DNA from 4 places in the Rhizobium sp. BR 314 genome. Region 4 is predicted to be linked to each of the others. Evidence: predicted binding sites of a transcription regulator. Region 4 holds the regulator's gene; each other region holds the start of a gene.
The links. The regulator PhoB, encoded in region 4, activates phosphate uptake and scavenging genes when phosphate is short. The targets are predictions, from matches to a motif close to TGTCATNNANCTGTCAT.

Region 1: the regulator PhoB is predicted to act here: its motif matches at 3,247-3,263, upstream of QD461_RS08800 (acetoacetate decarboxylase).
Region 2: the regulator PhoB is predicted to act here: its motif matches at 6,295-6,311, upstream of QD461_RS20915 (Orn/Lys/Arg decarboxylase N-terminal domain-containing protein).
Region 3: the regulator PhoB is predicted to act here: its motif matches at 4,271-4,287, upstream of QD461_RS18110 (acid phosphatase).

The regions. Positions count from the first base shown of each region.
Region 1 is NZ_JARWLA010000005.1:3,738-11,290, forward strand. Features, by position in the region: gene QD461_RS08790 (hypothetical protein) at 90-983, shown strand; gene QD461_RS08795 (patatin-like phospholipase family protein) at 1,084-2,241, opposite strand; gene QD461_RS08800 (acetoacetate decarboxylase) at 2,277-3,023, opposite strand; gene QD461_RS08805 (3-hydroxybutyrate dehydrogenase) at 3,341-4,129, shown strand; gene ppk2 (polyphosphate kinase 2) at 4,229-5,143, shown strand; gene QD461_RS08815 (cystathionine gamma-synthase family protein) at 5,270-6,553, shown strand; gene QD461_RS08820 (MurR/RpiR family transcriptional regulator) at 6,775-7,553, opposite strand, start outside.
Region 2 is NZ_JARWLA010000017.1:113,893-121,445, reverse strand. Features, by position in the region: gene ugpE (sn-glycerol-3-phosphate ABC transporter permease UgpE) at 1-338, shown strand, start outside; gene QD461_RS20945 (sn-glycerol-3-phosphate import ATP-binding protein UgpC) at 338-1,417, shown strand; gene QD461_RS20940 (PAS domain-containing protein) at 1,983-2,405, shown strand; gene QD461_RS20935 (I78 family peptidase inhibitor) at 2,537-2,842, opposite strand; gene QD461_RS20930 (substrate-binding domain-containing protein) at 2,999-4,018, opposite strand; gene QD461_RS20925 (phytanoyl-CoA dioxygenase family protein) at 4,126-5,319, shown strand; gene QD461_RS20920 (SDR family oxidoreductase) at 5,325-6,134, shown strand; gene QD461_RS20915 (Orn/Lys/Arg decarboxylase N-terminal domain-containing protein) at 6,358-7,553, shown strand, end outside.
Region 3 is NZ_JARWLA010000013.1:135,291-142,843, forward strand. Features, by position in the region: gene QD461_RS18090 (MFS transporter) at 473-1,888, opposite strand; gene QD461_RS18095 (ArsR/SmtB family transcription factor) at 2,008-2,319, shown strand; gene QD461_RS18100 (hypothetical protein) at 2,753-3,016, shown strand; gene QD461_RS18105 (cytochrome-c peroxidase) at 2,998-4,182, opposite strand; gene QD461_RS18110 (acid phosphatase) at 4,403-5,974, shown strand; gene QD461_RS18115 (alpha/beta fold hydrolase) at 6,592-7,440, opposite strand; gene QD461_RS18120 (DUF1048 domain-containing protein) at 7,437-7,553, opposite strand, start outside.
Region 4 is NZ_JARWLA010000019.1:38,659-46,211, reverse strand. Features, by position in the region: gene pstB (phosphate ABC transporter ATP-binding protein PstB) at 1-556, shown strand, start outside; gene phoU (phosphate signaling complex protein PhoU) at 608-1,321, shown strand; gene phoB (phosphate regulon transcriptional regulator PhoB) at 1,353-2,036, shown strand; gene QD461_RS21885 (GcrA family cell cycle regulator) at 2,129-2,653, opposite strand; gene QD461_RS21880 (aspartate aminotransferase family protein) at 3,079-4,278, shown strand; gene argF (ornithine carbamoyltransferase) at 4,450-5,367, shown strand; gene QD461_RS21870 (Hsp33 family molecular chaperone) at 5,415-6,404, shown strand; gene apaG (Co2+/Mg2+ efflux protein ApaG) at 6,487-6,879, opposite strand; gene QD461_RS21860 (DNA helicase) at 7,491-7,553, shown strand, end outside.

The DNA.
Region 1 (7,553 bases), on a different contig from region 4:
GGACGAGGCATCGTGGCTTGACATATGCCGCCCCGGCAGAAACATGAGGCGGCTATTTGCCGATCTCCTCAAACAGATGGACGTGAACAATGCGCCCCCTCCTCCTGTTTCCCTTTCTGCTGTCGCTCGCCCCTCTTTCTGTCGCAGCGGCCGAAACGCCTTGCGCCGATCTCGTGAATGGCAGCGACATCATTCAGCATATGGATGGCTTTGCCGTATCCGAACTCCACGATGGCTGTGCAGTGACGAACGGGCTTTTCAAATCCGGCATCCGCCTGGGATGGTCGTTCGATCGTGCCGAGTTGAAGGGTGACGATCTCGTCGCCTTCCTCAAATCCATTTCGGCCAAGCCCGAGCATTTGCCCAGCTGGGGACGTTTCTCCGTCGAGGGTATACGCTTCGCCCCGATGATGGACAATGCCTTTGCGAACTACATTGCTTCTGTCCAGCAGTGGCCGATGGATATTTCCGGCTCGTTTCACTTCGATGCCAAGGATGGCTATCTCGATATTCAGGACGTGCAACTGACCAATCTGCGTCTCGGCAAGGCAGCGCTGTCGGCCGAATTTATCCTGCCCAAAAACACGAATGTGCAGTCTTTCGCGGAAGGCGGCTCTGCCGGCTTGACGCATCTGCGTTTCCGGCTCGACAATCAGGGACTGTTCGAGGGAATGGCGGTGCCGTCACTTGCTTCGTTCCTCCAGCAGATTACCGGGTCTGATGATCCTGCGCAGGGTATCAACCAATTGCGTAACAATGCCTCAACGGCGCTGCAGATGGTTCCGAACAGCCAGATCGATGCGGAATCCAAGAAGGCGCTTCTAAAGTTCCTGCAGGATATTCCCCACCCCGCCGGCTTCTTCACACTCGATCTTGCCTTCTCCAAGCCTTTGCAGATTGGCTCGCTTGGTCTTGACCCTGCACAGCTAGCGCAGACTGCCCTGGCCAACGCGAAGATTTCCGTGACCTATAAGGCTCGCTGATAGCGTAGCCTTGGATAGACTTCACCACACCCCAAGCCTTGCGAGGTGAACGTGACCACCAACGGGTGCCAGGCGGCACCCATTGTTCCCAATCGCAACCTCACACCGGATCTTCGCGGTGCAGATCATGGATCGCGACTGCGTCGTCCATCAGCGGCGGCAACAGCCATTCGGTGTGACGCAGCGTGCGCTTGGTATCTTCCAGGCCCATGTCCCAATGTTCGCGCATCGAGGTGCCGGAAAACTCGTAGTCCTTGGCGTGGCCTTCGTAGTTCTTATGCTGATAGATCAGGTGTACGATGTTGACGACACCGGCGTCGGAATAGTCAGCAATCAGTGCTTCTTCTTCCTGTGTCAGCTGATCTTTCGGCACACGCTTCAGCGCATTCAGCAACTTCATCTTGAGGCCGTGGATGCGCTTGAAGTTATCGGTGTTCTGCCGGGTACGGCTGGAATACATGATGTCCTTGTGACGCGACAGCACGTCGGGCATGCTGCGTGGCAGAACGCCACGGGCGCTGAACAGATCGACCTGGAACACCAGCGAGCTGCGATCCTCGTCCTGATCGAGCAGATATTGCAACGGCGTGTTGGAGACGATTCCGCCATCCCAATAATATTCGCCTTCGATGCGGATGGCCGGCAAGGCAGGCGGCAAGGCGCCGCTCGCCATGATGTGCTCGGGGCCGATGCGGATATGGTCGGTGTCGAAATAGACGAAGTTGCCCGTGCGGACATTGACCGCGCCGACACTGAAGCGCTTCTTGCCGTCGTTGAGCACGTCGAAATCGATCAGCATCTCCAACGTCTTCTTCAATTCCGCCGAATCGTAGAAGCTGGTGGCTCCTTCGGCACCTGGCAGTTCGAACCAGGGGTTGGGAAAACGCGGCTTGAAGAAGCCGGGCTGGCCCATCGTCATGGTCATCCATGAACTCGTGCGATTGCGAATGTCGCGGAAGACATCGCCTTCCGGCGTGTAGGCCCAGATCTTGCGGCCGGAGATGATCTGCCAGAATTGCTCGAGACGCTGCAGGCGGCGGCTCGGCTCGTTGCCGGCGATGATCGCGGCGTTGACGGCTCCGATGGAGACGCCGGAAAGCCACGTAGGTTCGCATCCAGCCTCGGCAAGCGCCTGATAGACGCCGGCCTGATAGGCGCCGAGTGCGCCGCCGCCCTGAAATACCAGGGCGACGCGATCATATTGCACGGCAATTTCCGGAATTGTCGGCGCTGCGGCCTTGAGGTTTCGTTCGAGCACGGTTGGTCTCCAGCAAAGGGAAAAATAGGGCTCTGTTACCGACGTTCGGCGAGGTAGTCGTGAACGACTTCACCCAATCCGAGCGTCAGATTAGCGGTGAAGTGCACAGCGGAGACCACCTCCAGAACCGGCAGCCGGGCGACATCGGCCATGACATGCGGCCTGAGGTCGAGGGCGGCGGGCGAGGTCCAAGCCTCCTTGATGGTGATGTCAGTAAGGTAGTAGCGCACCAGCTCACAGATGCGCGGCGTGGCGTCGACATGCGGCACGATCTTGATGAGGTAGTTGGGCTCCGACAAGGCGGCGAGAAGCGGCCCCTGATCGACCGGCTTGTGCTTGTAACCCATCGTTCCTGTGGCGCAGAGGACGCTGCCATAATGCAGCGTGCCGACGATGACTTCACCTTCGTTGACGATCTTCGGGTTGGCGAGTTTCTTCGGAAAGCCCCAGATCTCGCGACCTCCGGTGATCGGCGCATCGTCGTCGAGATACATCGAATGAACATAACCGCCGGCTTGCCCGCGATATCGCACGGGAATGACCTGTCCCGTCTCGGTATAGTCGCCGAATCCCGTGGAATCGGGCATGCGGATGAATTCGTATTTCACCAGCGGCTCGTCGATTTCGAGGGGCTCTGGCACGACCGTCTCCAGGGCCTCACGCGTGGTGCGATAGGTGATGATGATGTATTCGCGATCGAAGAATCGATAGGGTCCTGGCGGGTAGGAGGGGTTGGTCAGCGGCATTGCATAGGCATGCTTGAGTATGTCTTCGACCTTCATCGCATTTTCCGTCGTTAGAGAAAATAGCTGTGCGCCGCGGCGAAAACTTGCACGGTTGCATGACAGCGAAGTGTCAGTTGCCGGATGGTTGTCGCCGGAGCCGGATGATTTTAGGTCCGTCCGACCCAAAATCATCCGGCTCCAGAATCAAAGAAGTAGAGTGTGATGTGGTCCGAAAACCACCTACGCCTCTCGGCGTCACGCTCGAATGCCCGGTCGCACCTGTTATCAAAGCGACATACGACGCTGGCAGTGTGCGCTCACCTCGGCATTTTCAATTTACTCAACCTTGTCATAGAGATTGCGGGAGTTGCATCATGGGTTCGTTGACATCGAAGAATGCGCTGGTTACCGGTTCGACGAGCGGTATCGGGCTTGCGATTGCGCGTGCCTTTGCCGCTGAAGGCGCGAATGTCACCATCAACGGCCTTGGCGACGCCGACGCAATCGAAAAGGAACGTGCCGCCATCGAAGCCGACTTCGGCGTGAAGTGCCGTTATTCCGGCGCCAACATGATGAACGGCGAGGAAGTCACCGCCATGGTGCGACAGGCGGAAGAGGCCTTCGGCAGCCTCGACGTGCTCGTCAACAATGCCGGCATCCAGTTCGTTGCGCCGATCGAGGAGTTTCCCGACGACAAGTGGGAAGCGATCATCCGCATCAACCTGCTTGCCGCCTTCTACGCCATCAAGGCGGCCATCCCCGGCATGAAGGCGCGCAAATGGGGCCGCATCATCAACACGTCCTCGGCACATGCCCTGGTCGCCTCGCCGTTCAAATCGGCCTATGTTTCGGCCAAGCACGGCATTACCGGCCTGACCAAGACCGTCGCTCTCGAAGCCGCACGGGACGGCGTCACCGTCAATTCCATCGCGCCCGGCTATGTCTGGACGCCGCTCGTCGAAAAGCAGATTCCCGAAACAATGAAGGCGCGCAACATGACGGAAGAGCAGGTCAAGCACGACGTGCTGCTGGCCGCGCAGCCGACGAAGGAATTCGTGACCGTCGATGAGGTTGCCGCCATCGCCGTCTTCCTGTGCAGCGACGCCGCCAAGCAGATCACCGGCACGACGCTGTCCGTCGACGGCGGTTGGACCGCTGAGTAATAATCAGATCGTGGCCGGCGGATGCAGAACGCATATTTGCCGATCATCCCTCGGTCGCCGATTGCGACATCAACATGAAAACAGGGCAGGAGACGCTCAATGACCGACGAAACCCAGGATCCGCTCAGCCGCATCAAGGATGAAATCGTCGATAGTTTCGATGAAGAGCTGGAGATGCAGCTCGAAGAGGATCGCCTCGACGAGCTGGTTGCCGAGGGCCTGATCAGCGAAGGCGAGGCAACGCTTGAGCGCCGGGTCTATTTCCGCGAACTCTTCCGCCTTCAGCATGAGCTGGTGCGCTTGCAGGACTGGGTTCAGTACAAGAAGCTCAAGGTCGTCGTTCTGTTCGAGGGCCGCGATTCCGCCGGCAAGGGAGGCGCCATCAAGCGCGTGACGCAGCGTCTCAACCCGCGCGTCTGCCGCGTGGTCGCGCTGCCGGCACCGACCGAGCGCGAGCGGCACCAGTGGTATTTCCAGCGCTACACCGCTCACCTGCCGACAGCAGGCGAAATGGTGCTCTTCGACCGCAGCTGGTACAATCGCGCCGGCGTCGAACGCGTCATGGGCTTCTGCTCGTCGGAGGAATTGGAAGAATTCTTCCGCTCGGTTCCCGACTTCGAACGCATTCTGGTGCGCTCCGGCATCATCCTGATCAAGTATTGGTTTTCGATCACCGATGAAGAGCAGGAATTCCGCTTCAACATGCGCATCCAGGATCCGCTGAAGCAGTGGAAACTATCGCCGATGGACCTGCAGAGCCGCGTGCACTGGGAAGAATACACCAAGGCCAAGGAAGAGATGCTCGAACGCACCCATATTCCGGAAGCGCCATGGTGGGTCGTCCACGCCGTCGACAAGAAGCGGGCACGGCTCAACTGCATCGCGCATCTGCTGACACAGATTCCCTATGAAAACGTGCCGAAGCCAGAAATCATCCTACCGGAGCGCATGCGCAACGCCGACTATCATCGCACGCCAGTGCCGCCCGAAATGTACGTGCCGGAAATCTACTGACGCTATCAACCGGACGAGTCCGCTCGCGGCGGACTCGTCAATCAGCCAAAGACTATGGCATGCAACTACCTCGAGTGATGATATAATACGAATCTAATGTTCGTGTCGTCGGTTGAGGAGACCATCATGACTGCGCCGCATCCCTCGAAAACGCATATCGGCAACCACGCGCTTCACCCCGAAACCCAGATGTTGAACTACGGCTACGACCCGGAACTTTCCGAGGGCGCGGTCAAGCCACCCGTTTTCCTGACCTCCACCTTCGTCTTCAAATCCGCCGAGGATGGGCGCGACTTCTTCAATTACATATCCGGCCGCATCGAGCCGCCAAAGGGCGCCGGCGTCGGCCTCGTCTATTCCCGCTTCAACCACCCAAACAGTGAGATCGTCGAGGATCGCCTTGCCGTTTACGAGCGCGCGGAGAGCTGTGCGCTGTTCTCATCGGGCATGTCGGCAATTGCCACTACGCTGCTTGCCTTCGTTCGTCCCGGCGATGCAATTCTGCATTCGCAGCCGCTTTATGGCGGCACGGAAACGCTGCTTGCCAGGACATTTCTCAATCTCGGCGTTTCAGCAGTCGGTTTCGCAGATGGCGTCAACGAAGCCTCGGTGACGGCGGGCGCGGAAGAGGCAATGGCAAAAGGCCGTGTCTCGCTCATTCTCGTGGAAACGCCCGCCAATCCGACCAATAGCCTCGTCGATATCGCCATGATCCGCCGCGTCGCCGATGCCATCGGCGAAAAGCAGGGCCATACGCCGATTGTCGCCTGCGATAACACTCTGTTGGGGCCTGTCTTCCAGCGACCGATCGAGCATGGTGCCGATATTTCCCTCTATTCTCTGACGAAATATGTCGGCGGCCATTCCGACCTGATCGCCGGTGCCGCACTCGGCTCGAAAGCTGTGATGAAGCAGGTCAAGGCTTTGCGCGGGGCGATCGGCACGCAGCTTGATCCGCATTCCTGCTGGATGCTCGGCCGTTCGCTGGAAACGCTGCAGATCCGCATGGAACGGGCAAACAGCAATGCGCGTGCCGTCGCGGATTTCTTGCGCGACCACCCAAAGGTCGAGCACATTCACTATCTCGCCTATGCGGATCCGGCATCGGCCACCGGCCGGACCTTCGCCAAGCAATGCAGCGGGGCGGGCTCCACCTTCTCCTTCGACATCAAGGGCGGCCAGTCGGCTTCGTTCAAATTCCTGAATGCGCTGCAGATCTTCAAGCTGGCCGTCAGTCTGGGCGGCACGGAATCGCTTGCCTCACATCCGGCGACGACGACACATTCCGGCGTGCCCGTGGACGTCCGCCACCGGATCGGTGTTCTGGAATCGACGATCCGCCTGTCGATCGGGATAGAGCACCCCGACGACCTGATCGCCGATCTGACGACAGCGCTCGAAACCGCCTGACGACACGTTCATTTGCCGAAGCTATGTGCCGACGATATCAGGGCGTCGTCGGACACGGCACGTGTTTGAGCCAGCACCAAATGGACGCCTACTGCGAGAGCGCAGGCGGAGAGAAAGAGACGAGAAGGCCAGTTCTTGAATCCATTGTTCGGAACGGAACGTGGTCGAGCGTTCAAACTACGCCATGGTTCGTTACGGGAGCAAGACGCTCGCGCCGGCAGTCAGCTCTCGAAATCGCCGAATACGTCCTGCAAGCGGGTCAGCAATTCGACACGCTCACCCACCTTACCACTCAGCACGACAATGATGTTGCTGAGAAGGAGGTCCATCACGGCGGTCATCGTCGCGGCGCCATCCCAGAGAGGACCGTGCGAACCGGGAATGACCAGCGAGATGTCCGACACGTCTTCGGCCCAGGGGCAGAACTCATCCGTCAAGAGAATGACCTTTACGCCGGCGCGGCGCGCCTCTTCGGCGAGCGGTCTCGCTTTGGCTGCAAAGCGGCGGACATCATGGAGGAAGAGCACGCGACCTTCGACCGCTCCGTCGAGCAGTTCGGCATAGGTGCCATTCAATCCATCCATGAAGGAGACGCGTGACCTCGTGTAGGAAAGCTGGGCGGCGAAATACTGAGCGATGCCACGCACATTCTGGTAGGCGGCGACATAGACTTCGCTTGCTGCGATCAGCGCATCGATCGTCTGCTGCCATTGCGGCGCGGTCGTCAGCTCATAGATCATGCCGAGATTTTCGACCTGCTGTTGCAGCAGACCCGCGAGGAATTTGCCGTCGCGCAGATCATCCTGGAAGCGATCGAGAGACCCCTTGATCTGCCAGGCGGGATTCGAGCGGCCACCGCGCCGCAAAGCCGTCTTGAGCTCGTCGAGACCATCGAAGCCAAGCCGTCGCAGATAGCGACCGACGGTCATCTGCGAGATCTCCAACCTGGCTGCAATGGATTTCGCTGTCTCGAAGGGAAGTTCGGCGATGTTGCGCTCGA
Region 2 (7,553 bases), on a different contig from region 4:
CCGGCGAACTCGTAGAAGCGGCGCGCATCGACAATGCCGGCCCCTTCCGCTTCATGCGCGATATCCTGCTGCCGCTCTCGGCGACGAATATTGCCGCACTCTTCGTCATCCTCTTCATCTACGGCTGGACCCAGTATCTCTGGCCGCTGCTCGTCACCAATGATGCGAAGATGGACACGATCGTCATCGGCCTTCGACGCATGGTGGACTTCACCGATGCATCGACCCCTTGGAACTATGTCATGGTGACTGCGATCCTCGCGATCATCCCCCCCATTCTCGTCGTGCTGCTGATGCAGCGCTGGTTCGTCAAAGGCCTTGTGGAGACCGAAAAGTAATGGCTGAGATCACCCTCAACAACGTCCGCAAGTCCTATGGCACGGTGGAGGCGATCAAGGGCGTTTCGCTCGACATCAAGGATGGCGAGTTCGTCGTGCTCGTCGGCCCCTCGGGCTGCGGCAAGTCCACGCTGCTGCGCATGATAGCCGGCCTTGAAGGCATTACCGGCGGCGACATTCAGATCGGCTCGCGCAGGGTCAACGATGTGGAGCCGGCCGAGCGTGACATTGCCATGGTCTTCCAGAACTATGCGCTCTATCCGCATATGACGGTGCGGCAAAACCTTTCCTACGGCCTCAAGAACCGCAATACGCCTGCAGCAGAAATCGACCGTCGCATTGCCTCTGCTGCAAAAACGCTGGAGATCGAGCAGTATCTCGACCGCAAGCCGCGCCAGCTTTCCGGCGGCCAGCGGCAACGCGTCGCGATGGGCCGGGCAATCGTGCGTGAGCCAGCCGCCTTCCTGTTCGACGAACCGCTCTCGAACCTCGATGCAAAGCTTCGCGGCCAGATGCGCATCGAGATCAAGCGCCTGCAGCGTGCGCTCGGCACGACGAGCGTCTACGTAACACACGACCAAATGGAGGCGATGACGCTTGCCGACCGGCTCGTCGTCGTCAATGCCGGCCGCATCGAACAGGTGGGTACGCCGATCGAACTCTACGAAAAGCCGACAACCACCTTCGTAGCAACCTTCATCGGCTCGCCCTCGATGAACTTGCTGCCGAGCATGTCGGCAGCCGCCAGCTGGTCCCTCGCCGCTCATGTATCGCCGCAGGGCAATTTTACGCTCGGCGTGAGGCCGGAAGATCTGGCGCCGGTTTTCCCGGAAGGCAAGCACTTCGACTTTGAGACCACAGTGCAGATCGACGGTATCGAACTGGTCGGCGCGGAAAGCTTGTTGCACGGCAAGTTGGCGAATGGGGCAGATCTTGTTTTCCGCGTCTCGGGAAGGGCGCGCAATGAAATAGGCGATATGGTGAAGATCGGTGCTAACGCAGATGCCCTTCACATTTTCGATGCGAACGGCCAGCGACAGCAATCCGGCATAGCTGACAGCGCTAAAACTGGCTCATAATACGCTTCCCGGGTGAGTCGCGAAATCCGTTCATTACGGCAACCTGAGGATCTTCCCGCTTAGACCCTGCTGCGAGCCGTGACTCTATTGCGGCCGGAGGCGCACCGTATCAACGATGGCGCTGCGAACCAACGTCTCCAGAAAAATCACGACGGCATCTTATGGATGTATTTATGCTTTCAAAATACAATCAGAATGTCTAGTGTGGAAGTATAACAACGCCCATATCCCAACAGACACAGCTTCGCGAGATGGCAATGCTTCATGATCTTTCAGCTCTCGCTATATTGGCACGATTTGAGGGAGGCATCGAGGTACCGCCCGACTTTGCATTGCAGCAGCCTCCGATAACGACGTTGCACCGCCATCTCATCAATTTGTGGTCAACGGTCCCAAGAACCTCGCCGAAGAGACGTGTCATGGACTTGGCGGCGGTCAGCTCCGGCGTTGTGACAGCACTTGAGCAATTACAAGCGATTTTCGAACGCGCGAGCTTCTGACCCGCTTGACCAGACCTATAACGATACTAAGCTATTGATGATTCACGTCAGTGGGGGGACGTTAGTTGAAGCAATCGCAGCCGCTTTTCATAGCGGATATATCGGGAGCAGCCGCGCCAGAGGCTGGAATATATACGTGGGATATAGAAAAGAACCTGGTCTTTGCCGATGCCGCGTTGGCTAGCCTGTTCGGCCTTGACCCTGCGGAAAGCGCTCACGGATTGCCCATAGAGGCGTATCTCGATCGCGTTCATCCTGAGGATCGCCCACCGCTGGCGAAGGTTATTCATAACACAATTGTCGCTGAAACGCCCCAGCAATCCACATACCGCGTTCGTGACAAGAATGGGGTCTATCACTGGGTGGCAGCTTTCGGCAGAGCCTTTCGAGACAGGGCAGACAACCCGACGCTATATTCGGGCATCGTGGTACCGGCGACCCAGGTCGAGCGCAATGGGCAAAACAAGCAATCGGCTAATGACACCTAGCTCGCGTCATCTGTCGGGCTAATAGCTGCCTTCCATTGGGCGACAAGGCTTATTCCGCCCCGTCCACCATCGAAAGATGCAGGCTACTCTCTCTGGGCGGGACGCGCCGGCAAGCAAGGCCTTTGGATCAGCTATCCGCAATAGGCTCGGATAATCCTGCGAGTTTTTGGATTGGTTTCGATGGTCACACGCTCCTGTCGATAATCCATCGTCACGCCTTGTCCCGGGTTGATCTGGCGCACGATCGAGGCGCCTGTTAGCCGCCGCGCCGCGCCATCCATCACGCGCTTCTTGCCTATGAGCGCCTTGGCGGCATCCCCGCGGCATATTCCCGGTGCGGCCTTAGGCTTTGCCTGCTGTGCTTCACCTTGGCTGCCCATCAACATAACGAGAGCCAGCGCCAGGGCACTAGCGGCAAAAAGTTTCGAACGAACCATCAGAGCAATTCCTTTCTCAAATTGCGATCGCCGGCCGATCCGGGCATTTGAGCGCGAAGCCACCGGTCGAGAGCGTGAAAAACCTATCCTGATGCAGGCATGATGTCATCGCCGGAAATCTCCTATTAGTTGCCGGAGGCGCACTGAGATCGCCGATCAAAGCGTCGGCTCGAATGGTGTAGCGATGGCGACCCTCGACGGCGCAACCTGGAAATCGGGCGGCAACATCCGGTGATAAGCGAGCATGAGCTGGCAGGCGCTACGGGCATCGTGGCGCAAATCATGGTGGATGACGAAGGTGATCTTGCCGGCAGCGAGCAGTCCGATATTATCCTGATCGAGATCATGGGCGGCAAAGACGCAGCAATCGCGTCGGGCCTCCGCAAAAGCCTTCAATATCGCGCGGTTGCCGCCGCCAGCCGAATAGACGGCTCGAATGCTCGGTTCGCATTCAAGCGCATCGTGGACGAGGCGCTCCGTCGCCCGATCGACACCGAAGCCCTCGGAAATTCCTAGAACCGAAAGATGAGGAAAGCGCTGCGCAAGCAGATCTCGAAACCCATGTTCGCGCTCGTCCTCCCCAGCAAAGAGCCTGCTGGACAACGTCACCAGCACCTTGCCTGGCCTTTCGCCCGCCATGCGCCCGAGCAAATACGCAGCCGTCGCTCCCGCGACGCGGTTGTCCATGCCGACATAGCCGATACGCGCATTTTCCGGCAAATCGGTCACCAGGGTGACCACCGGAATCCTCGCCGCCATGAGCTGGGCAGCAGATTCGGCGATGGCAGGCGTAGAGGCCGCTTTCAGAACGACACCGTGGCTGCCGCGACGGCGTATCGCACGCAGGATCGATAGAAGCTCCTGCTCGCTCATGGTTTCGGCAGCGTGAAATCGCGCAAGAAACGAGGCGGGCCGCATGCCGGGCAATTCCGCCTCGAAGGCGTGGCGTACCGCTGTGGAGAAACGCTGCGGCGTGTCCATGACCACGTCGATCACGAGACGCTGTCCAGCGAGGCCGGACTGCATGTATTGCCGTTCCAGTTCCGATATTGCCGCTGCGACGCGCGCCCGGGTGACTGCGCGGACGCCATCGCGTTCGTGCATCACCCGGTCGACAGTTGCGAGGCTAAGGCCGGCCTGCAACGCGATATCTTTCAGCGGAAAACGCGACTTCATCGAGGTTCCTTCTGAGGTGTTTTTGAGGGGTCTTGTACCTTTTTCATAGGGTGCATCGCGGCTACGATCAATGCCTAGGTCCAACGTCATTTCGGGAGGAGATCACCATGGACGCTCAAACGCTCACAAGTCGCCGTAGCCAAAAGGTTTGGCTGTCTGCCGATTGCGGCAGCCTCGACACCTTCAAATCCCTCGTCGAGAAAACCGCCACGTCAACAGACTGGCCCTTGGCCGCGGACGTCAGGAAAAATATCCTCATTTATGAGGGCGACCAGGTTCGACACGCGGCTGGTGTCGAAGACGAACGCCGTGCCCTGACGGCTGAGTGGGTCGAAGCCTTCACCTCCGGCCCCGGTATCATCGTGATAAAAAACGCCATGCCGGATGTGGCAGTCGTTGATCGCGCGACCACTGTGTTCGAAGCCATCGTCCGCGAGGAGAAAGAGAAGGGTAAAGGTGCCGGCGATCATTTTGCCAAGCCGGGCGCGAACGATCGCATCTGGAATGCGCTCGAGAAGCATTGCCTGGCGGATCCGGTGAATTTTGCCCGCTACTACGCCTCGACTGCCATTGCCATGGTATCGGAGGCTTGGCTCGGAGCAGGCTACCAGATGACGGCGCAGATGAATCGCGTCAATCCAGGTGGCACGGCGCAAAAACCCCATCGCGATTATCATCTGGGCTTCATGTCTCCGCAGCAGATGCAAGCCTATCCCGGCCATATCCATGCCGTTTCGCCGCTTTTGACGCTGCAGGGCGCGGTTGCGCATTGCGACATGCCGCTCGAAAGCGGCCCAACATTGTTCCTCCCCTACTCTCAGACCTTCTTTGAAGGCTACATCGCTTTCGGCCGTCCGGAATTTCAGGAGTATTTCGCGGAACATCACGTGCAATTGCCGTTGCAGAAGGGCGACGCCGTCTTCTTCAACCCGGCCGTCATGCACGGCGCAGGCAACAATGTCTCGAAAGACATCTATCGCATGGCCAATCTTCTTCAGGTCTCCTCGGCCTTCGGCCGGGCGATGGAGAGCACCAACCGCAATCGAATGGCCGTGACCGTCTATCCTGCCCTTATCGCAGCTCTCGCTGCAGGCGCACTGAGCCGTGCGGAGGTTGCCAATGTCATCGCTTCAACGGCCGAAGGCTATGCCTTTCCCACCAATCTCGATAGCGACCCGCCCGTCGGCGGCCTTGCGCCGAAAACCCAGGCGCGGATCATGGCGGACGCTATCGACGCCGGCATGGACGCCAAAGAGTTCGCAGAGTTGATCGCCGCCCATGCGGCACGCAAGGAGGCTTGAGATCCGTGAGCAGACTGGATGGAAAATTCGCCGTCGTAACCGGCGGCACGCAGGGGCTAGGTGCTGAAGTCGCTCGCCTCTTTGCCGAGCGCGGGGCTACAGGCCTGACGATCTGCGGCCGCAGCACGGCCAAAGGGGAAGCTCATGCACGCGAGATCAGTGATCGATACGGAATTCCGGTCGCATTCGTCACGGCCGACCTCGGCCAGGTGGAGGATTGCCGCAAAGTCATCGCGACAGCGGTCGAGAAATTCGGCCGCATCGATGCACTCGTCAATGTCGCTGCCATCACCGATCGCGGCACAATCCTCGACACGGATCAGGACCTGTTCGATCGCATGTTCGCCGTCAACGTTCGGGCGCCGTTTTTTCTGATGCAGGATGCGATCAAGACCATGATCGCCAACGGCATAGAAGGCACGATCGTCAACATTTCCTCGATGTCGTCGATGGCGGGCCAACCCTTCATCAGCGCCTACTGCTCATCCAAAGGAGCGCTTGACACCCTGACCCGGAACACGGCCTTCGCGCTGCTTAGAAACCGCATCAGGGTCAACGCCCTCAATATTGGCTGGATGTCGAGCGATGGCGAGGATCGCATTCAGCGCGAATATCATGACGCCGATCAAGATTGGCTGACAAGGGCGGCAGCCGAGCAGCCATTCGGCCGGTTGGTCTCCCCTGCCGAGGTTGCCCGGGCGGTCGCCTATCTTTCCTCGGAGGAATCCGGGCTGATGACAGGTGCCACGATCAACCTGGACCAATCTATCTGGGGTGCATACGAAGGGTCGCCGCATCCACAGAAAGCGATGTGAGGCGGCGCCCGTTTGGCGCTGATACGACGGGGATAGCTACAAGGGGATTTTGCTGGGCCGTTGCAAGCCTTGAGAATCATGAAGCGCTGTCATTCGATTGCCTACTAATTCTGCCGGAGTGCCCTCTTCTCGCTGGCGCCGTTTCCGGCGCCCGAAGATCTGTCACATCCATGTCATGAAATACGTCGACACCTCGTCCCTGGTTTTAAATGCGGGTACCGAGATGGATTATTTCAGACGCTTCAACTTTCTGTTCGCAACGCCGGCCTTCGACAGCGAGGATCTGGAGGGCGCCCGCTACAATCAGATCGTCGAGGAGATCGAGCGCTCAGGCTTCGAGGTCGTGCGTGCTCGCAATATCGAAGACGCGGAGATCGCCGTCCAGACGGACGCCGCCATCGGCTGCATGCTGGTAGACTGGGGCAAGAAGGGACTTGAAGGCAAGACGGCCTCCCTCATCAATCTGATGCGCCGGCGCGGCCTCGAATTCCCGATCATCCTTTTGATCCGCCGCAAGCGTTTCGAGGATGTGCCGGTCGAAGTGCTTGATTTCATCGACGGCTATGTCTTCCTCTCGGAAGAGACGCCAGCCTTCATCGCCAAAAGCCTGATCAGCCGGCTCAAGCAATATGCCGAGACGCTGAAGACACCGTTCTTTGGCGCACTGGTCGATTATGCCGAGGAAGGCAATCAGCTCTGGACCTGCCCTGGGCACAATGGCGGCATCTTCTACAGCCGCAGCCCGATCGGCCGTGTGTTCATGGAACACCTCGGCGAAGCGGTATTTCGTGACGACCTCGACAATTCCGTGCTCGATCTTGGCGATCTTCTGACCCACGAGGGTCCGGCGCTCGCGGCGCAGAAAGAGGCGGCCAAGATTTTCGGCGCCGAAAAGACCTACTTCGTCCTGAACGGCACCTCCACGTCCAACAAGGTCGCGCTCTCAGCGCTCGTCACCGATGGCGATCTCGTGCTGTTCGATCGCAACAACCACAAGGCCGCCCATCACGGCGCGCTGATGATGTCAGGCGGCATTCCGGTCTATCTGCCGACCAGACGCAATGTCTACGGCTTGATCGGCCCCGTGGATTTTGCGGCTATGGACGAGGAAGCTCTGCGGGAGCGCATCCGTACCCATCCGCTTGTCAAGGATCCGGAAGCGCACAGGAAGCAGCGCCCCTTCCGCGTGGCAGTGGTGGAGCAGTGCACCTATGACGGCACTATCCACAACGCCGAAATGATCCTCAAGCGCATCGGTCATCTGTGCGACTACATCCTGTTCGACGAGGCCTGGGCCGGCTTCATGAAATTTCATCCGCTCTATGCCGGTCGCTTCGCCATGGGCCTTGCCGAACTCGGCCCGGACGCGCCCGGTATCATTGCCACGCAATCCACCCATAAGCAGCTCGCAAGCTTCTC
Region 3 (7,553 bases), on a different contig from region 4:
CTCCCGACCGCAAGCGCCGTTGCAATGTCCGGCGCTGCCGATATTCGATAGCACATTTCAATTTTCTTGCAATTTATTTTTGCAAATTTGCAATACCATGCTGAGGAGGTTTGAAATGCGGCTCGATCAAGTGAGTTTATCGAGCAGTCGAAAATTCGATGGACGAGACTTATGTCTGACCAGAAAATGACGGGGGAGGTGATAGGGCGATACGACCCTCGCTGGTCGAAGATGGGCGCGTTTCTCGCTGTCAGGCTATCAGCTGCATCGCGCAAGCAGCGTGACATCTGTCATTGTGCTGACGGCGAGAAACGCGCCGCTGGGGCGAGCTGAGGACCTGGATCTTGGCGCAGACGACTATCCAGATGGCCCCCTCTTGTCAGAGGAGCGGAGGACAAGGGGGGACGACCAGGGCTTTCAGTTCGAGAGGGCAGCAGTTGCCCTTCTACCCGGAAGTCGACAATGATTTTTGCTACTCAGCGGACCGTCGAGCCGATAGCGCGACGACAAGCGCAACGCATATTCCGATAGCTGCCCCATAGATGGCATTTCGCGTTCCTTCAACGATACTAAGGTGTGACATGCCCACAGCGGAGCCATCAAAAGAAGAGCCTGCGATCGCAACCAACACCGCCAGACCGACGGCGCCACCAACCTGAAGGCTGGTCGATGCCATACCGGATGCAACACCCTGTTCCTTCGCGTCGACACCGGCCGCAGCGGCAATCCACATGCCCGTCCACGTCATACCCTGGCCTATACCGGCAACGATCAGCCCGGGGACGAGTACAAGGTAACCACCACCCGGATAGATGCAACGACCAAGGATGGCGGTACCGGCAGCACCGATGATGAGACCGATCATGAGAGTGTATTGCGTCCCGCGTTTTGTCGCCAACCGCTCACCGATCTGGGTACCAAGTGCAATCGACAAAGACGGAACGAGAAAGGCAAGCCCGGTCTGAAGCGCGTCGTAACCCATGACCCTCTGAAAGAGTACAGTTAGAAAATAAGGCAGTGCGCTGAAAGTGCCCATGAAGATGAAGGTGATCAGCATGGCCGTGACGAGGCTGCGATTGGCGAACAATCGAAGCGGCATGAGCGGTTCTCGACTACGGCCCTCAACGGCAATGAACGCCAAAAGCAGGAGGGCGGCACAGGCATCGGAGGCCAGAACCAGAGGCGCGCTCCAACCATATGAGGGTCCCTGAATGAGGGAGAAAACGAGAAGGGTGACACCACCTGTCACGGTGACGGCTCCGGCAATATCAAATCGCCCGCTTAGGCTTCCGGCAGCATCTTTTGGAATTGCGACGATCGCACCGAGGACAACGATCAGCGCCAGCGGTACATTGACGAAAAATACCGAGGACCAACCAAACGACTGAGTGAGAAAACCGCCGAGAAGCGACCCGAGCGTAAGCCCGCTGGCGCCGGCTCCACCCCACACGGCAAGCGCTCTGTTGCGCGCCGTCCCCTCCTTGAAGATCGTGTTGATCAGAGAGAGCGTGGCCGGAAATAGAAGCGCTCCGCCCATACCCTGGAGCGCGCGAGCAGCGATAATGAGAGTTGAGTTTGTTGCTAGTCCGCCGAGCAGCGACGACAGGGCATAAATCAGCAATGCGCCGATGAACATGGTGCGTCGACCAAGAAGATCGGCTGCCCGACCGCCAAGGAGCAGAAAACCGCCAAAGGTCAATGCGTAGGCACTGACGACCCATTGCAGGGACTGATTGGTGAATCCGAGCCTGGCGCCCAACTCCGGCAGCGCAACATAGACGATATTGAAATCGAGAGAGGTAATGAGCTGGGCGAAGGCAAGAAGCACCAAGCTCCAGCCAAGGCCAGTTTGGCCGTGATGAGATCGCGTTTGATTATAAGCATCCATGAAAATCCCCAGACAGGTCTAGCAAGCCGGCTTCAGCGCGGCACGTACGATTGTACGCGTATATACGTACCATTAAAAAATAGTTTGACAATACGCGTACATTTGGACAATTATATCTCATGTTGCCTTTTCACCCATCTCGCGACCAGATCGAGCTTGCAAACGTGCTGGCGGCGCTCGGCAATCCGACGCGTCTACGTGTCCTGAAAAAACTCGCCGACGGGGGAGAGCATCCTTGCGGCTCTATCCTTGAGGGTGTTTCGAAGTCGACATTGACGTATCATTGGCGCGCGCTGCGTGAAAGTGGCGTCGTCTGGCAAAAACCTTCGGGCCGAGAGCTTCTGTTATCTCTCCGCCGCGAGGACTTGAATGCGCGGTTCCCGGGCTTGATCGATGCGCTGCTAAGCTCAATGCGCATAGAGGCACGATAAGCAAGCACCCAGATCCGCTACCGCACCGTTGGTTTGCGATCCAGTTCCGCAGAGATTCGTGAGCCGAACTCAATGACGCACGTCTATTGTGGACCACGCGCTGGGGCTGAGACCCCAGCATTGGTCGCCGATATCAGGCTAGAGACGACAGGGCGCAGGCAAAGAGTCGGAATCCCAAGCTCCCCGCCGAGTTTACGGCAGGGCAAATTTGGGACGGCGCCCTCGAAGTGCGAAAGGAAGTGCATCGTTACCGACCAGCGAAGTGTGTAACGATGTCGAGCTCATTTCAATTAGTTTTGGTAAGGTGGGTCTGAAGGTAGTCCGCGTTCCCTCAGGACGATCTCGCGAGAGGCTGTTTGGGTCGGTGATGGGAATGAAGTGAGCCAGCTCAGGTTTCGGATGAGTAAAGTGGAGCAACAGGGAGAGCACGAGCATGGACGTTGACAAAGTGATTGCAGTGGTTTCGGCAGCAGGGATCGAGCTGACGGACAGGCGCCGAACCATTTCAGATGATGGCTGGTCTCTTAGTTTCGCCAATGGCGCCGAGCTTCAGATCGGTGACGACGGCAAGATCAACGCTTCGGGCAAAGGTGCCGATTCCGTCCTTGGCCTTCTCGACCTGAGGTCAAACGGCGCCACGAAATCAAAGGCGCAGCGGCCACGCACGGGGCGTCCGTCTCACTTTGGCGGCTCGTAACCATCGCTAAGCGTGGCAAGAAAGGCAACCACATCATCAATCTCAGTTGAAGAAAGCGCTGGCTCTTCGCCCGCTTTGCGATCAAAGGGGGGATCTATGTTGACGTTGGCTTTCGCCTCCTCCGACAGATCGTCATATTTATCGAGGCTGCCATCGGGTTTTCGTGGGTACCAACGCTCCGGATGGGTCTCCCGCTCGACATAAAAGCGCACTGCGTCTTGCAACGAATGAACACCGCCATTGTGGAAGAAAACCTTACGCAGGGCGACATTGCGCAGCGTTGGCGTACGAAACAGCCCGCAATATTCCTGACGTCCGATAAAGTCAGTGCGCAAAGGTCCGCACAAACCAAGGTCGCGGAATGCCGGATCCTTGTTGGCAGGAATATCGCGGTTACGGGGCACTCCGATGGCAATCAGCCCATAGTCGGTAAACTGTGGCGGCGTGCCGTCGTGTCCGCGCTGACTGACATGACAGGACGCGCAATTGCCCTTGTCAGGGGCATTGAACAATTCAAGCCCTCTTGCCTCCTGAGGGGTGAGCGCGACCTTGCCGGCCAACACTGCGTCATATTTGCTCGAGTAGGGATAGAAGGTCTTATAGTCTTGCTGAAACACCTCAAGCGCCTTGAGCGCGGTGCGAAACGCAATCGCTGGGTCGCCGCCAGCCTTCGGCCCCGCGATATCAGCGATCGCCTTGCCGTAGCCCGCCTTTAGCACGTGGCGACCGACCTCAACTCCGCTTTTATTGCCCATCTCGAAATCGGAAAGCAGTGGAATTTTGGCTTGCTCACTGCCGCGATCGACCCGACCGTCCCAGGTCAGACCGCCGGTCGGTCCGTTGTCGATGCTTTCGTCCGCCTCATCCTCGGATTCGAAGAAGTGCTCGCTAAAGGGCGGGACGACCTGCAGATATTTGAGCGAGGGCGCCGCCCGCAACCCCACCTGATTCAGATCGCCGCCGCCGAGCTGAACCGAGCGATCGTTAGCCGGCCCGAATGCATGGGAAGGGTCGTGGCAGGAGGAACAGGCTGTTCTGCCTGATGCCGATAGCGATGGATCGAAGAAGAGAGCCTTGCCGAGTGCTGCCAGCGCTGATGTCTGTCGTCGCACCTCGTCGCGCGACAGGGCCTGACCCAATTGGACCGAGGTCGTCAACAGCAACATTGCGGCGACACCGCCAATCCTGAGCCATTGTCCCCTATGCGGCGTCAATTGCATCGCTATGGTCGCTATCCCTTACCACAATGTCACATATCATCCGGCCGTCATCGTTAGCCGGGTTTTGGACCTGTTTCAATTAGCACTTGCCTTGGCTACCCGCCAGAATATGCTGCCTCATTGAGGTGGAGGCGCATCCACCGAAATCCTGGAGAGGAAAATCCAAATGAAGTCGATCACTGCTGCAGCCATCAGTGCGTTAGGTCTTTCCGTGGCCGTTTTTGGCCCTGCTTTTGCCGGAAGTTCTGACACAAAGACCGGACCAAACGGGAAAGCCGCCAGTGACCTGAAGCTGATCGACACCGTCGTCGTGATCTATGCGGAAAACCGCAGTTTCGACAATCTCTATGGCAACTTCCCAGGCGCTAACGGTGTCTCGAAGGCGCCGGCAAGCGCACGGATCCAGCGCGACCGGGACGGCAAGCCGTTTAAGGAACTACCACCGATCTGGGAGGGCCTCACTGCCAAAGGCGTGACGCCACCAATAACACAGGCTGCGACCGAGCACCTGCCCAATCGCCCATTCCGCGCGGATGATCCCAAGGGCTTTAACATCGCCATGAATACGATCACGCGCGATCTATGGCACCGCTACTACCAGAACCAGATGCAGATCAACGGCGGCCGAAACGACAAGTTCGTCGCCTATGCCGATTCAGGCGCATTGACGATGAGCCTCTGGGATGGCTCGAAGATGCCTATGTGGAAGGTCGCGCAGAAATACGTACTGGCCGACAACTTCTTCATGGGCGCTTTCGGCGGCTCCTTCTTCAACCATCAATGGCTGATCTGCGCCTGCGCGCCATATTACGCGAATGCCGACACAAGTGCTGCCAAACCTTCCATTGCGGCGGTTGAGGCAGATGGGGTAACGTTGAAGGCCGCCCCCAACTCACCGAAATCGGCAATCGATGGCATCCCGAAATTTGTCAGCGATGGCAATCTCACACCCGATTTCTATGCCGTCAACACCATGCAGCCTCCTTATCAACCTAGCGGAAATGGTCCTGCTGCGGATGGAGACAAGGCGCTTGCCGATCCGGGCAAGCCAACGACCTTACCGGCGCAGACCGAGCCCACCATCGGCGACATGCTTAGTCTCAAGCATGTGACGTGGGCCTGGTACGGAGGTGCCTGGCAGGATGTGCTTGACCATGGCAACAAGGACCCGGTGCCGAGCTTTCAATATCACCATCAACCATTCAACTATTATGCCAACTTCGCCCCCGGCACGCCTGCCCGAGCCGAGCATCTGAGGGATGGCGGTCTCGCCGGGGCTGAGTTCATCAAGGCAATCGACGCCGGAACGCTACCGCAAGTGTCGTTCTACAAGCCTCAGGGCAATCTTAACGAACACTCAGGCTACACCAATATCGATGCTGGTGACGCCCATATTGCCGACTTGATCGGGCATCTTGAGAAGAGCCCGCAATGGCCGCATATGCTTGTCGTCGTCACCTATGACGAGAATGGTGGACTCTGGGATCATGTCGCGCCGCCCAAGGGTGACCGTTGGGGTCCCGGTTCGCGTATTCCGGCCATTATCGTCTCGCCCTATGCACGCCACGGCTATGTCGATCACACGCCGATGGACACGACCTCCATCCTGCGCTTCATCACACGCCGCTACGAGTTGCCGACCCTCCGCGGCATCACCGTTCGAGACGCTTCCGTCGCTGCCCATAAACAAAAGCCGCTCGGCGACTTGACCAGCGCGCTCGTACTGAAGGACAAGTAAGACCGGGTATCGGCACAGCATATGTGGTGTGAGCGGCGGAAGGAGGCGTGACCATATCGCCTCCGCCGCTCTACTGTCGCTACTGCAAGCAGCAGTGCTTTCCGCTTGAAGTCCATGCGAGTGATTTGATCTCGGCGATCACGGCTGCGCCACCACAATGGGGTGATACTAATAGACGGAGATGTTCAGGCGTCGGATCATCGCGGTAGCGGCCACAGACAACTCCCCATCCGAAACGAAAGTCACGTTGGGATGCTAAAGTATCCACGATAGTTCGTCGATGCGCCACCGTTGGATTTGGCTATTTTCCGCCGTCAGAAGCGTCGTGGCGACCCGCCAATTGAATCGGAACCCATCGCCGCGCTCCATCAGCAATTCCTATTGCTGGAACAGCTCGCACAGCATGCTCTGCCCACCGATGGGCAACCCGCCATGAAAAGCTGAGCATGGTGGTCAAGGCCATAAAGGGCGGCAAGTTTCAATTGGCCGCGTGGAAGCACCGCGCCGATTGGAAGTACCATCGCATCGCTTGCCTTCCTTCCGCAATGCTTAACGCCTTCAGCATCAAGTTTGCCATCAAGGCCCATGATGCTGGATCCGATCTCATCGTCAACTGTTTAGCGGCTGGCGCCAAAGGCCCCAATGGGTGGCATTGAAGCAATCTCACGCACGGCCTCGGCGATTGCGCGAAAGTCTTTGTGCAGGATCGTCCGGTGATTGCTGGCGACCTTCGCACTAACCTTAAGGTACCGATTGCGGGCGAGCGCAGGGATGATGCTTTCGCGCATCGCCCTGAATTCCTCTTCACAACCGCAGAGACTGGCACCGGTGGCAAGCACGTATCGGACGGGCACTCTTATATCGTCGAGCACCGGATCGAAGGCGGCAGCAACCTTATGATTCTCAATGGTGATCTCGGCATGCTGTTCGGCGCTCATGTGCGCCGCAACGCCCAGTCGACTGGCTATTGGCAACAATAACCGCATCCACCGAAACAAAGTGCGGATCCTCTCGTGCCCGGCTGCCTCGATCCAGCCCCAAGGAAACGCACCCTCCACTGCCACGACGCCCAAAGCGCGATCCGGGTTCCGAGCTGCCCATTGCACGCCGATATATGCCCCATAGGACCACCCCACCAGCAGCGCGCGATTCACACCTCTGGCACCCAGGACGGCATCGAGGTCGCGAATGCACGCCTCGAAGGAATAATCTGCAGAACGCTTGGAACGGCCACGTGCGCGCTCATCATACAGGATATGCCGCCAGTTGGGTCCGAGGTCGGCCACGACCTTGCGCCATCGCGACTGGTCGGCAAATGAGCCATTGAGATAAACTACAGGTACGCTATGGCCGCCGAGGTCGGAGACGGCCAAGGCTGTATCTTCAACTGGAAGCAAACCTGTCCATTCCGCTGTCACATTTGGTCGCCAAGTGCGGCCCTCAGCGAAGGATGGTTGGATCATCATTCGTCATCCGTATGGAACGTCGTTCCTGCGGCCGCATGATCGATAGCCATAGTCAGCCGATCACGCTCCTTCTTGACCCATTGGCCATCCGAGTAGTTCGCGATGAACGTCTC
Region 4 (7,553 bases):
CGACGATCAGGATGTCTACGACAACAGTATCGATGTGGTGGAGCTGCGCGCGCGCGTCGGCATGGTCTTCCAGAAGCCCAATCCGTTTCCGAAATCGATCTACGAGAACGTCGCCTATGGTCCGCGCATACACGGCCTGCATCGTTCGAAGGCCGATCTCGAGCACATCGTCGAAACCAGCCTGCAGAAGGCTGGTCTCTGGGGCGAAGTGAAGGACCGGCTCCACGATGCCGGCACCAGCCTTTCTGGCGGACAGCAGCAGCGCCTGTGCATCGCGCGCGCCGTTGCAGTCAGCCCGGAGGTGATCCTGATGGACGAGCCCTGTTCGGCGCTCGATCCGATTGCGACGGCAAAAGTCGAGGATCTCATTCACGAGCTGCGGGAGAATTTTACGATCGTTATCGTGACGCATTCCATGCAGCAGGCTGCCCGCGTTTCACAGCGCACCGCAATGTTCCATCTCGGCCATCTGGTCGAGGAGAACGACACCGATAAGATGTTCACCAATCCCGACGATTTCCGCACGCAGGATTACATCATGGGCCGTTTTGGTTGATGATGTCAGGTGCGCGGCTCCCTTCACACAGTTCACCTTAAGGAAAGAAAAATGGTCTCCACTCACATTCTCTCTGCCTATGACGAAGACCTGAAGTTCCTGACGCGCCGTATTGCCGAAATGGGCGGTCTGGCCGAACAGATGGTCAGCGACAGCGTTCGCGCATTGGTTCATAGCGATGCCGCTCTCGCACAGAAGGTCATCTCCGACGACGTCGTTCTCGACCATGCCGAACGCGAAGTCGGCGACAAGGCGATCGTCACCATCGCACGTCGTCAGCCGATGGCGGCTGACCTGCGCGAGATCATGGGTTCCATCCGCATCGCCTCCGATCTGGAGCGTGTCGGCGACCTTGGCAAGAACACGGCAAAGCGCGTCATCGCCGTGCAGGGCACCGGAGTTCCGCGGAAGCTTGCCCGCGGCATCGAACATCTTTCCGAACTGGCGCTCGGCCAGCTCAAGGAAGTCCTTGACGTCTACGCCACGCGGTCGCCAGACAAGGCTGTTTCGATCCGCGAACGCGACGAGGAAATCGACGCGATGTACACCTCGCTCTTTCGCGAGATGCTGACCTACATGATGGAAGATCCGCGCAACATCACCACCTGCACGCATCTTCTCTTCTGCGCCAAGAACATCGAGCGCATCGGCGACCATGCCACCAATATCGCCGAGACGATCTATTACATGGCGACAGGCGCACAGCCGGAAGGCGAACGTCCGAAGGACGACACTGCAAACACCGTTGGCGCGGTGACGGAATAATCTGGAAGAGAAGAAAGGAGACCAAAGGCGCATGGTTCCGAGAGTTGCTGTTGTAGAAGACGAGGAAGCGCTGAGCGTTCTGCTGCGCTATAATCTTGAGGCCGAAGGCTTCGAGGTCGACACGATCCTCAGAGGCGATGAAGCCGAGTTGCGTCTCCAGGAGCGCATCCCCGATCTTCTGATCCTCGACTGGATGCTCCCCGGCGTGTCCGGCATCGAGCTTTGCCGCCGGCTGCGTATGCGGCCGGAGACGGAGCGCCTGCCGATTATCATGTTGACGGCCCGCGGCGAGGAAAGCGAGCGCGTGCGCGGCCTTTCCACCGGCGCGGACGATTACGTCGTCAAGCCGTTCTCGACGCCGGAGCTGATGGCGCGCGTCAAGGCGATGCTACGGCGTGCCCGTCCGGAGGTTCTCTCTACGGTGCTGCGTTGCGGCGATATCGAGCTGGACCGCGAAACCCATCGCGTTCATCGCAAGAGCCGCGAAGTGCGGCTGGGTCCGACGGAATTCCGTCTGCTGGAATTCCTGATGTCCTCGCCGGGCCGCGTCTTCTCCCGCTCGCAGCTGCTGGACGGCGTCTGGGGGCACGATATCTATGTCGACGAACGCACCGTCGACGTTCATGTCGGCCGCCTGCGCAAGGCGCTAAACTTCTCCAATATGCAGGATGTCATCCGCACCGTTCGCGGCGCGGGCTATTCCATGGAGGCCTGAGCGGTCAACCGCTCAGGCATCAACATTGCGGCGGAAACAGAAAACGGGCCTCGAGGGGCCCGTTTCGTTGTCTGAATTCTTGAATTCGCTGCTTAGCCGTTGTTGCGACGGCGATCATGCACCGGCTGGTAGGCCATGCGCTGATGATAGGTGCAGTACGGCGAGGAATCCGGGCTGTCATTGCCGCAGAAGTGGAAATCGTCCTTCAACGGATCACCGACGGGCCACTTGCAGGTGCGTTCCGTCAGTTCCGTCAGGCCGAGGCGGCGCGAAATCGGAACGACGACATTGGCCGCGGGACGGTAGGTGATCTCGTTGACCGCATCGACCTCGATCTCTTCCTTCAGCATGGTTGCACCCTGCTGGCGGGCAACCGTACGGGTCGCGACGCGCGAGGTGTAAGCCGGAGCCCTTGGCGCCGAGGCAGTGCGCTTCGGCGTGCGAGCAGCCGTCGCCGTGCCACCCGCCTTCGCTCGGCCGGGAAGGTTCAGGCGATGCACCTTGCCGATGACGGCATTACGGCTCACGCCACCCAGTTGCGCCGCGATCTGGCTGGCGCTCAACCCTTCGGACCATAGCTTTTTCAGCTTCTCGACGCGTTCGTCTGTCCAATTCATGCCCTGTCTCCGCTGTCGCGTTTCCGGTGGCAGAATCCTTCACCATTGCCTCGCATGGGATCGAGGCACGAAACGCTTTAAAATTGTGGTGACTAGTTCCGCCGCATGCAGTCTAGCAATTGCTTTTTAACCTAGTGTGAGGCTGACTCCGTGACAAGAGTCGCGAGAATCTTGAGGAATCGATTTCGGGGTTTTCCCCAACTTGCTGCCCCGGCGTGGCATTTCTGCAATATGCCGTGCCGAACGCGATCCATTTGCGCGCAAGCGCTTTCTCGCACTTGCTAAATCGCCAGTTTTGTTGACATCGCGGTGCAAAACATCAATAGTGCCCAGGCCGCCGCAAGGCGGCATTTTTGATTTTTTCGGACCCGTTTCATCAAGCGGAAGCGATTGGTCCTTAAAGTTGTGATCGAGGAGATATGGCCATGGCCGAGACCGCGCCGCTTTATGATACATACCTGCGTGCTCCGCTGCGGTTCGAGCGAGGCGAGGGCGTCTGGCTGGTGACGGAAAGTGGCGAACGCTACCTCGATTTCGCAGCTGGTGTGGCGGTCAATTCGCTTGGCCATGCCCATCCCCATCTTGTGGCCGAACTGAAGGCGCAGGTAGACAAGGTGTGGCACCTGTCGAACCTCTATGAAGTGCCCGGTCAGGAAAAGCTGTCGAAGCGGCTGACGGATGTCACCTTCGCCGACAAGGTGTTCTTCACGAATTCCGGCGCGGAGGCGCTGGAATGCGCCATCAAGACGGCGCGGCGCTATCACTTCGCCAAGGGGCATCCCGAGAAGTTTCATGTGATCACTTTCGAGGGCGCCTTCCACGGCCGCACCATCGCGACGATCGCAGCCGGTGGTCAGGAAAAGTACATCGAAGGTTTCGGCCCAAAGGCTCCGGGCTTCGATCAGGTGCCGTTCGGTGATCTCGACGCCGTCCGCGCAGCAGTTACCGATGCGACGGCGGCGATCCTGATCGAGCCGGTGCAGGGCGAGGGTGGTATTCGCCCAGCCACCAATGAGTTCATGCGCGGCCTGCGCCAGATCTGCGATGAGCATGGCTTGCTGTTGATCCTGGATGAAGTCCAGTGCGGCGTTGGCCGCACGGGCAAGCTCTTCGCTTACGAATGGGCCGGCATTAAGCCTGACATCATGGCTGTGGCCAAGGGGATTGGCGGCGGTTTCCCGCTCGGTGCGTGCCTTGCGACGGCTGAAGCCGCCTCCGGCATGAAGGCCGGCACGCACGGCTCGACCTATGGCGGCAATCCGCTTGCCATGGCCGTTGGCAATGCGGTGCTCGACATCGTGCTTGCTGATGGCTTCCTGCAGCATGTTTGCGATGTCGCGCTGGTCTTCCGCCAGGGTCTTGCCTCGCTGAAAGACCGCTTCCCTGATATCATCGAGGATGTACGCGGCGAAGGCTTGATGCTCGGCATCAAGGCGGCCATTCCGCAGGCGGATCTGCTGCAGGCTATCCGAGCCGAGCATCTGCTGGGTGTGCCCGCCGGCGACAACGTCATCCGCCTGCTGCCGCCGCTCGTCGTCACCGCCGAGGAAGCACGCGAAGGCCTTGCCCGCATCGAGCGTGCGGCCGAACGTGCGCGCGCTGCCCGCACCAAGAAATCGGCTTAAGTTTAACGCCTGCAGTCGGGGCGATTACTGCGCCGCGCGTCGAGACGACGCGCAAAGGACGCAGTAACATTTAGGAATCGCATAAGCTTTCTATAAATCGGTGCCGATTTAAGGGGGCTTATGCGTGTCCCACGCGGGCATTATTGTTTTTTCTGGAGCACAGGTAAGGACATGGCTTCTCCGAAACACTTTCTCGATCTCTCAGCCGTTCCGGCTGCCGATCTGCGTCACATCATCGATGATGCGATCGTGCGAAAGAAGCAGCTGAAGGCGGGCGCGGCCGACAAGCCGCTTGCGGGCAAGATGCTGGCGATGATTTTCGAGAAGCCGTCCACCCGTACCCGCGTTTCCTTCGATGTCGGCATGCGCCAGCTCGGCGGCGAGACGCTGTTCCTCTCCGGCACCGAAATGCAGCTTGGCCGCGCCGAGACGATCGGCGATACCGCCAAGGTCCTGTCGCGCTACGTCGACGCGATCATGATCCGCACCACGGATCATGCGCGCATGCTCGAACTGGCGGAACATGCGACCGTTCCGGTTATCAATGCGCTGACGGACGACACGCATCCCTGCCAGATCATGGCCGACATCATGACCTTCGAGGAGCATCGCGGCCCGATCAAGGGCAAGACTGTCGCCTGGACCGGCGACGGCAATAACGTGCTGCATTCATTGATCGAAGGCGCCGCACGCTTCGGCTATCGCATGAACATGGCGGTACCCCTTGGTTCCGAGCCAAAGGATCACTATCTGAACTGGGCCCGCAACGAGGGCGCCGAAATCCTGCTCTCGCATGATGCCGACCGTGCGGTCGCCGGCGCCGATTGTGTGGTAACCGATACCTGGGTTTCCATGAATCAGGAACACCGGGCCCGCGGTCACAACGTCTTCCAGCCCTATCAAGTCAACAAGGCTTTGATGGCACAGGCCGACAAAGACGCGTTGTTCATGCATTGCCTGCCCGCCCATCGCGGGGAGGAGGTGACGGACGAAGTGATCGATGGTCCGCAATCCGTTGTTTTCGATGAGGCGGAAAACCGCCTTCATGCGCAAAAGTCGATTCTTGCTTGGTGCCTGGGCGCGATCTGAGGATATAAAGCCGCGCTTGAGAGCGCGGGCGCAGTAGGAGTAAAGCAATGGCCGAAAATGCAGCCTCGCTGGGCCAATTCGATTTCGCCGGTGACGATCACGTCGTACCCTTTCAGGTGGAGGGCCTCGATGTGCGCGGCCGTGCCGTGCAGCTTGGTCCGCTGCTGGATGCGATCCTTGCCCGGCACGATTATCCGACCCCGGTGGCCCGCCTCCTGGCCGAGGCCATCGTTCTGACGGTTCTGCTCGGCACGTCGCTGAAGTTCGAAGGCAAGTTCACCGTGCAGACCAAGGGCGACGGTCCCGTCGATCTGCTGGTGGCCGATTTCTCGACGCCGGAAAATGTCCGTGCCTATGCCCGCTTCAACGAGGAAGCGCTGGCAAAGGCTGTAGCGGAAGGCCGGACGGAGCCGGAGCAGCTGCTCGGCAAGGGCGTTCTCGCTTTCACGATCGACCAGGGCCGGTTCAGCCAGCCCTATCAGGGTATCGTCGCTCTCGACGGCGCGTCGCTCGAGGAGATCGCCGGCACCTATTTCCGCCAGTCGGAACAGATTCCGACGCGCGTTCGCCTGGGCGCTGCCGAGCTTTTTGATCGTGACGAGAACGGCAAGCCACGCCACCGCTGGCGGGCAGGGGGCTTGATCGCCCAGTTCCTGCCGGAAGCGCCCGAACGCATGCGCCAGCCGGACCTGCATGGCGGCGACGGCGATACCGGTGTGCGCCACCATGCCGAGGACGATGCCTGGTCGGAAGCGCGCAGTCTGGTCGAGACCATTGACGCCGATGAGCTCACGGATCCGCAAGTCGGCACTGAGCGTCTGCTCTATCGCCTCTTCCACGAGCGCGGCGTGCGCGTCTACGAACCGAAGGCCGTCTACGACCGCTGTTCGTGCTCGCGTGACAAGCTGAAGGGCGTGCTGAAGGGCTTTTCGGCTGAGGAAATCCAGGCCAGCGAAGAGAATGGTGAAATCGCGGTGACCTGCGAGTTCTGCTCGACGACCTATCGGTTCGAAGTATCCGAGATAGAAGCGGCCTGAGGCCGCTTCAGAGCATCTCCGCGCAGAATGCGTAAAAATCAAATAGAGCGACCGTTGCACTTCCGAAAGGAAGCGCGGCGCTTTAATTCAGCGTCCGCAGCAGGTTGGGCGTGTCGAGCGAGAAGGCGGGGATCTTGACATGGAATTGCTCCCCGTCATCCGTCTCCATCTGATAATGGCCGAACATCATGCCTGATGGTGTATCCAGTGGGCAGCCCGAGGAATATTCATAGGTGTCGCCGGGCTTCAGATGCGGCTGTTCGCCGACGACGCCGGGGCCTGTCACCTCGTCGACGATGCCGTTCATGTCGGTGATGTGCCAGTAGCGCGTCACCAGCTTGACCGCCATTTTCGAGTGGTTGGAGATGACGATACGGTATCCCCAGACATAGCGATCGTCATCCGGATCGGATTGCTCCTCCAGATAAAACGGTTCCACGACCACTTCTATGTCGCGTGTTAAGGCGCGATACATGCCTGTTACCTTGCCACTGCCCTGAACCGTCGAGCGCTTATTCAAGCCTCATCGCCGCTTCAGCATTTCCAAGTCTGCGGCATATTATCCGCTTTCTGTCACTCCCGCAAAGTGCGGGATATCTAGCGGTATCCTATAACCGATCCAATCCGTCAAGGAACGGCGTGATGAAATCTGGCGCCTCGAGGTCAGCCGTTCCTAATTTCAGCTATTATGACTGATAAAACAAGTTAGTAAGGCGTACTAAAAGTATCTCGCGCCGCTTGTCATTTGGGCTTGTCTACCGCAATTCGCGCTGGCCGGCGCCGTGACAGATATATACGCTTGCAGCGGCTGATGGCACACTTCGGTTTTCCTGCTCTGCGCTGTCGGTACGTCGTCAAAATCTTGATACGCGTAATGCCCGACTTCATGGAATGTTTCTTCGCCAGGCGTTTGCTTGAGATTTTCCGGCAACCGGTTTTCGGCTATCATCTGATTCTGGCACGGCCCGCGCCTCCCCCCTCCACTCGGGAAAGCATTTTTCATGCGGGGTTTTCGATCTCCAAACCGACTGTTTGAGCGCTGGCATAAGGAGGGGTTGCGATGATTGCTCGCAATAGGAGGTTTAGATGAGGCTTTCCGCCCCTGTTTACCATTTGAAACGCAAGGCAAGGCTGCTGTCCCGTCAGCAG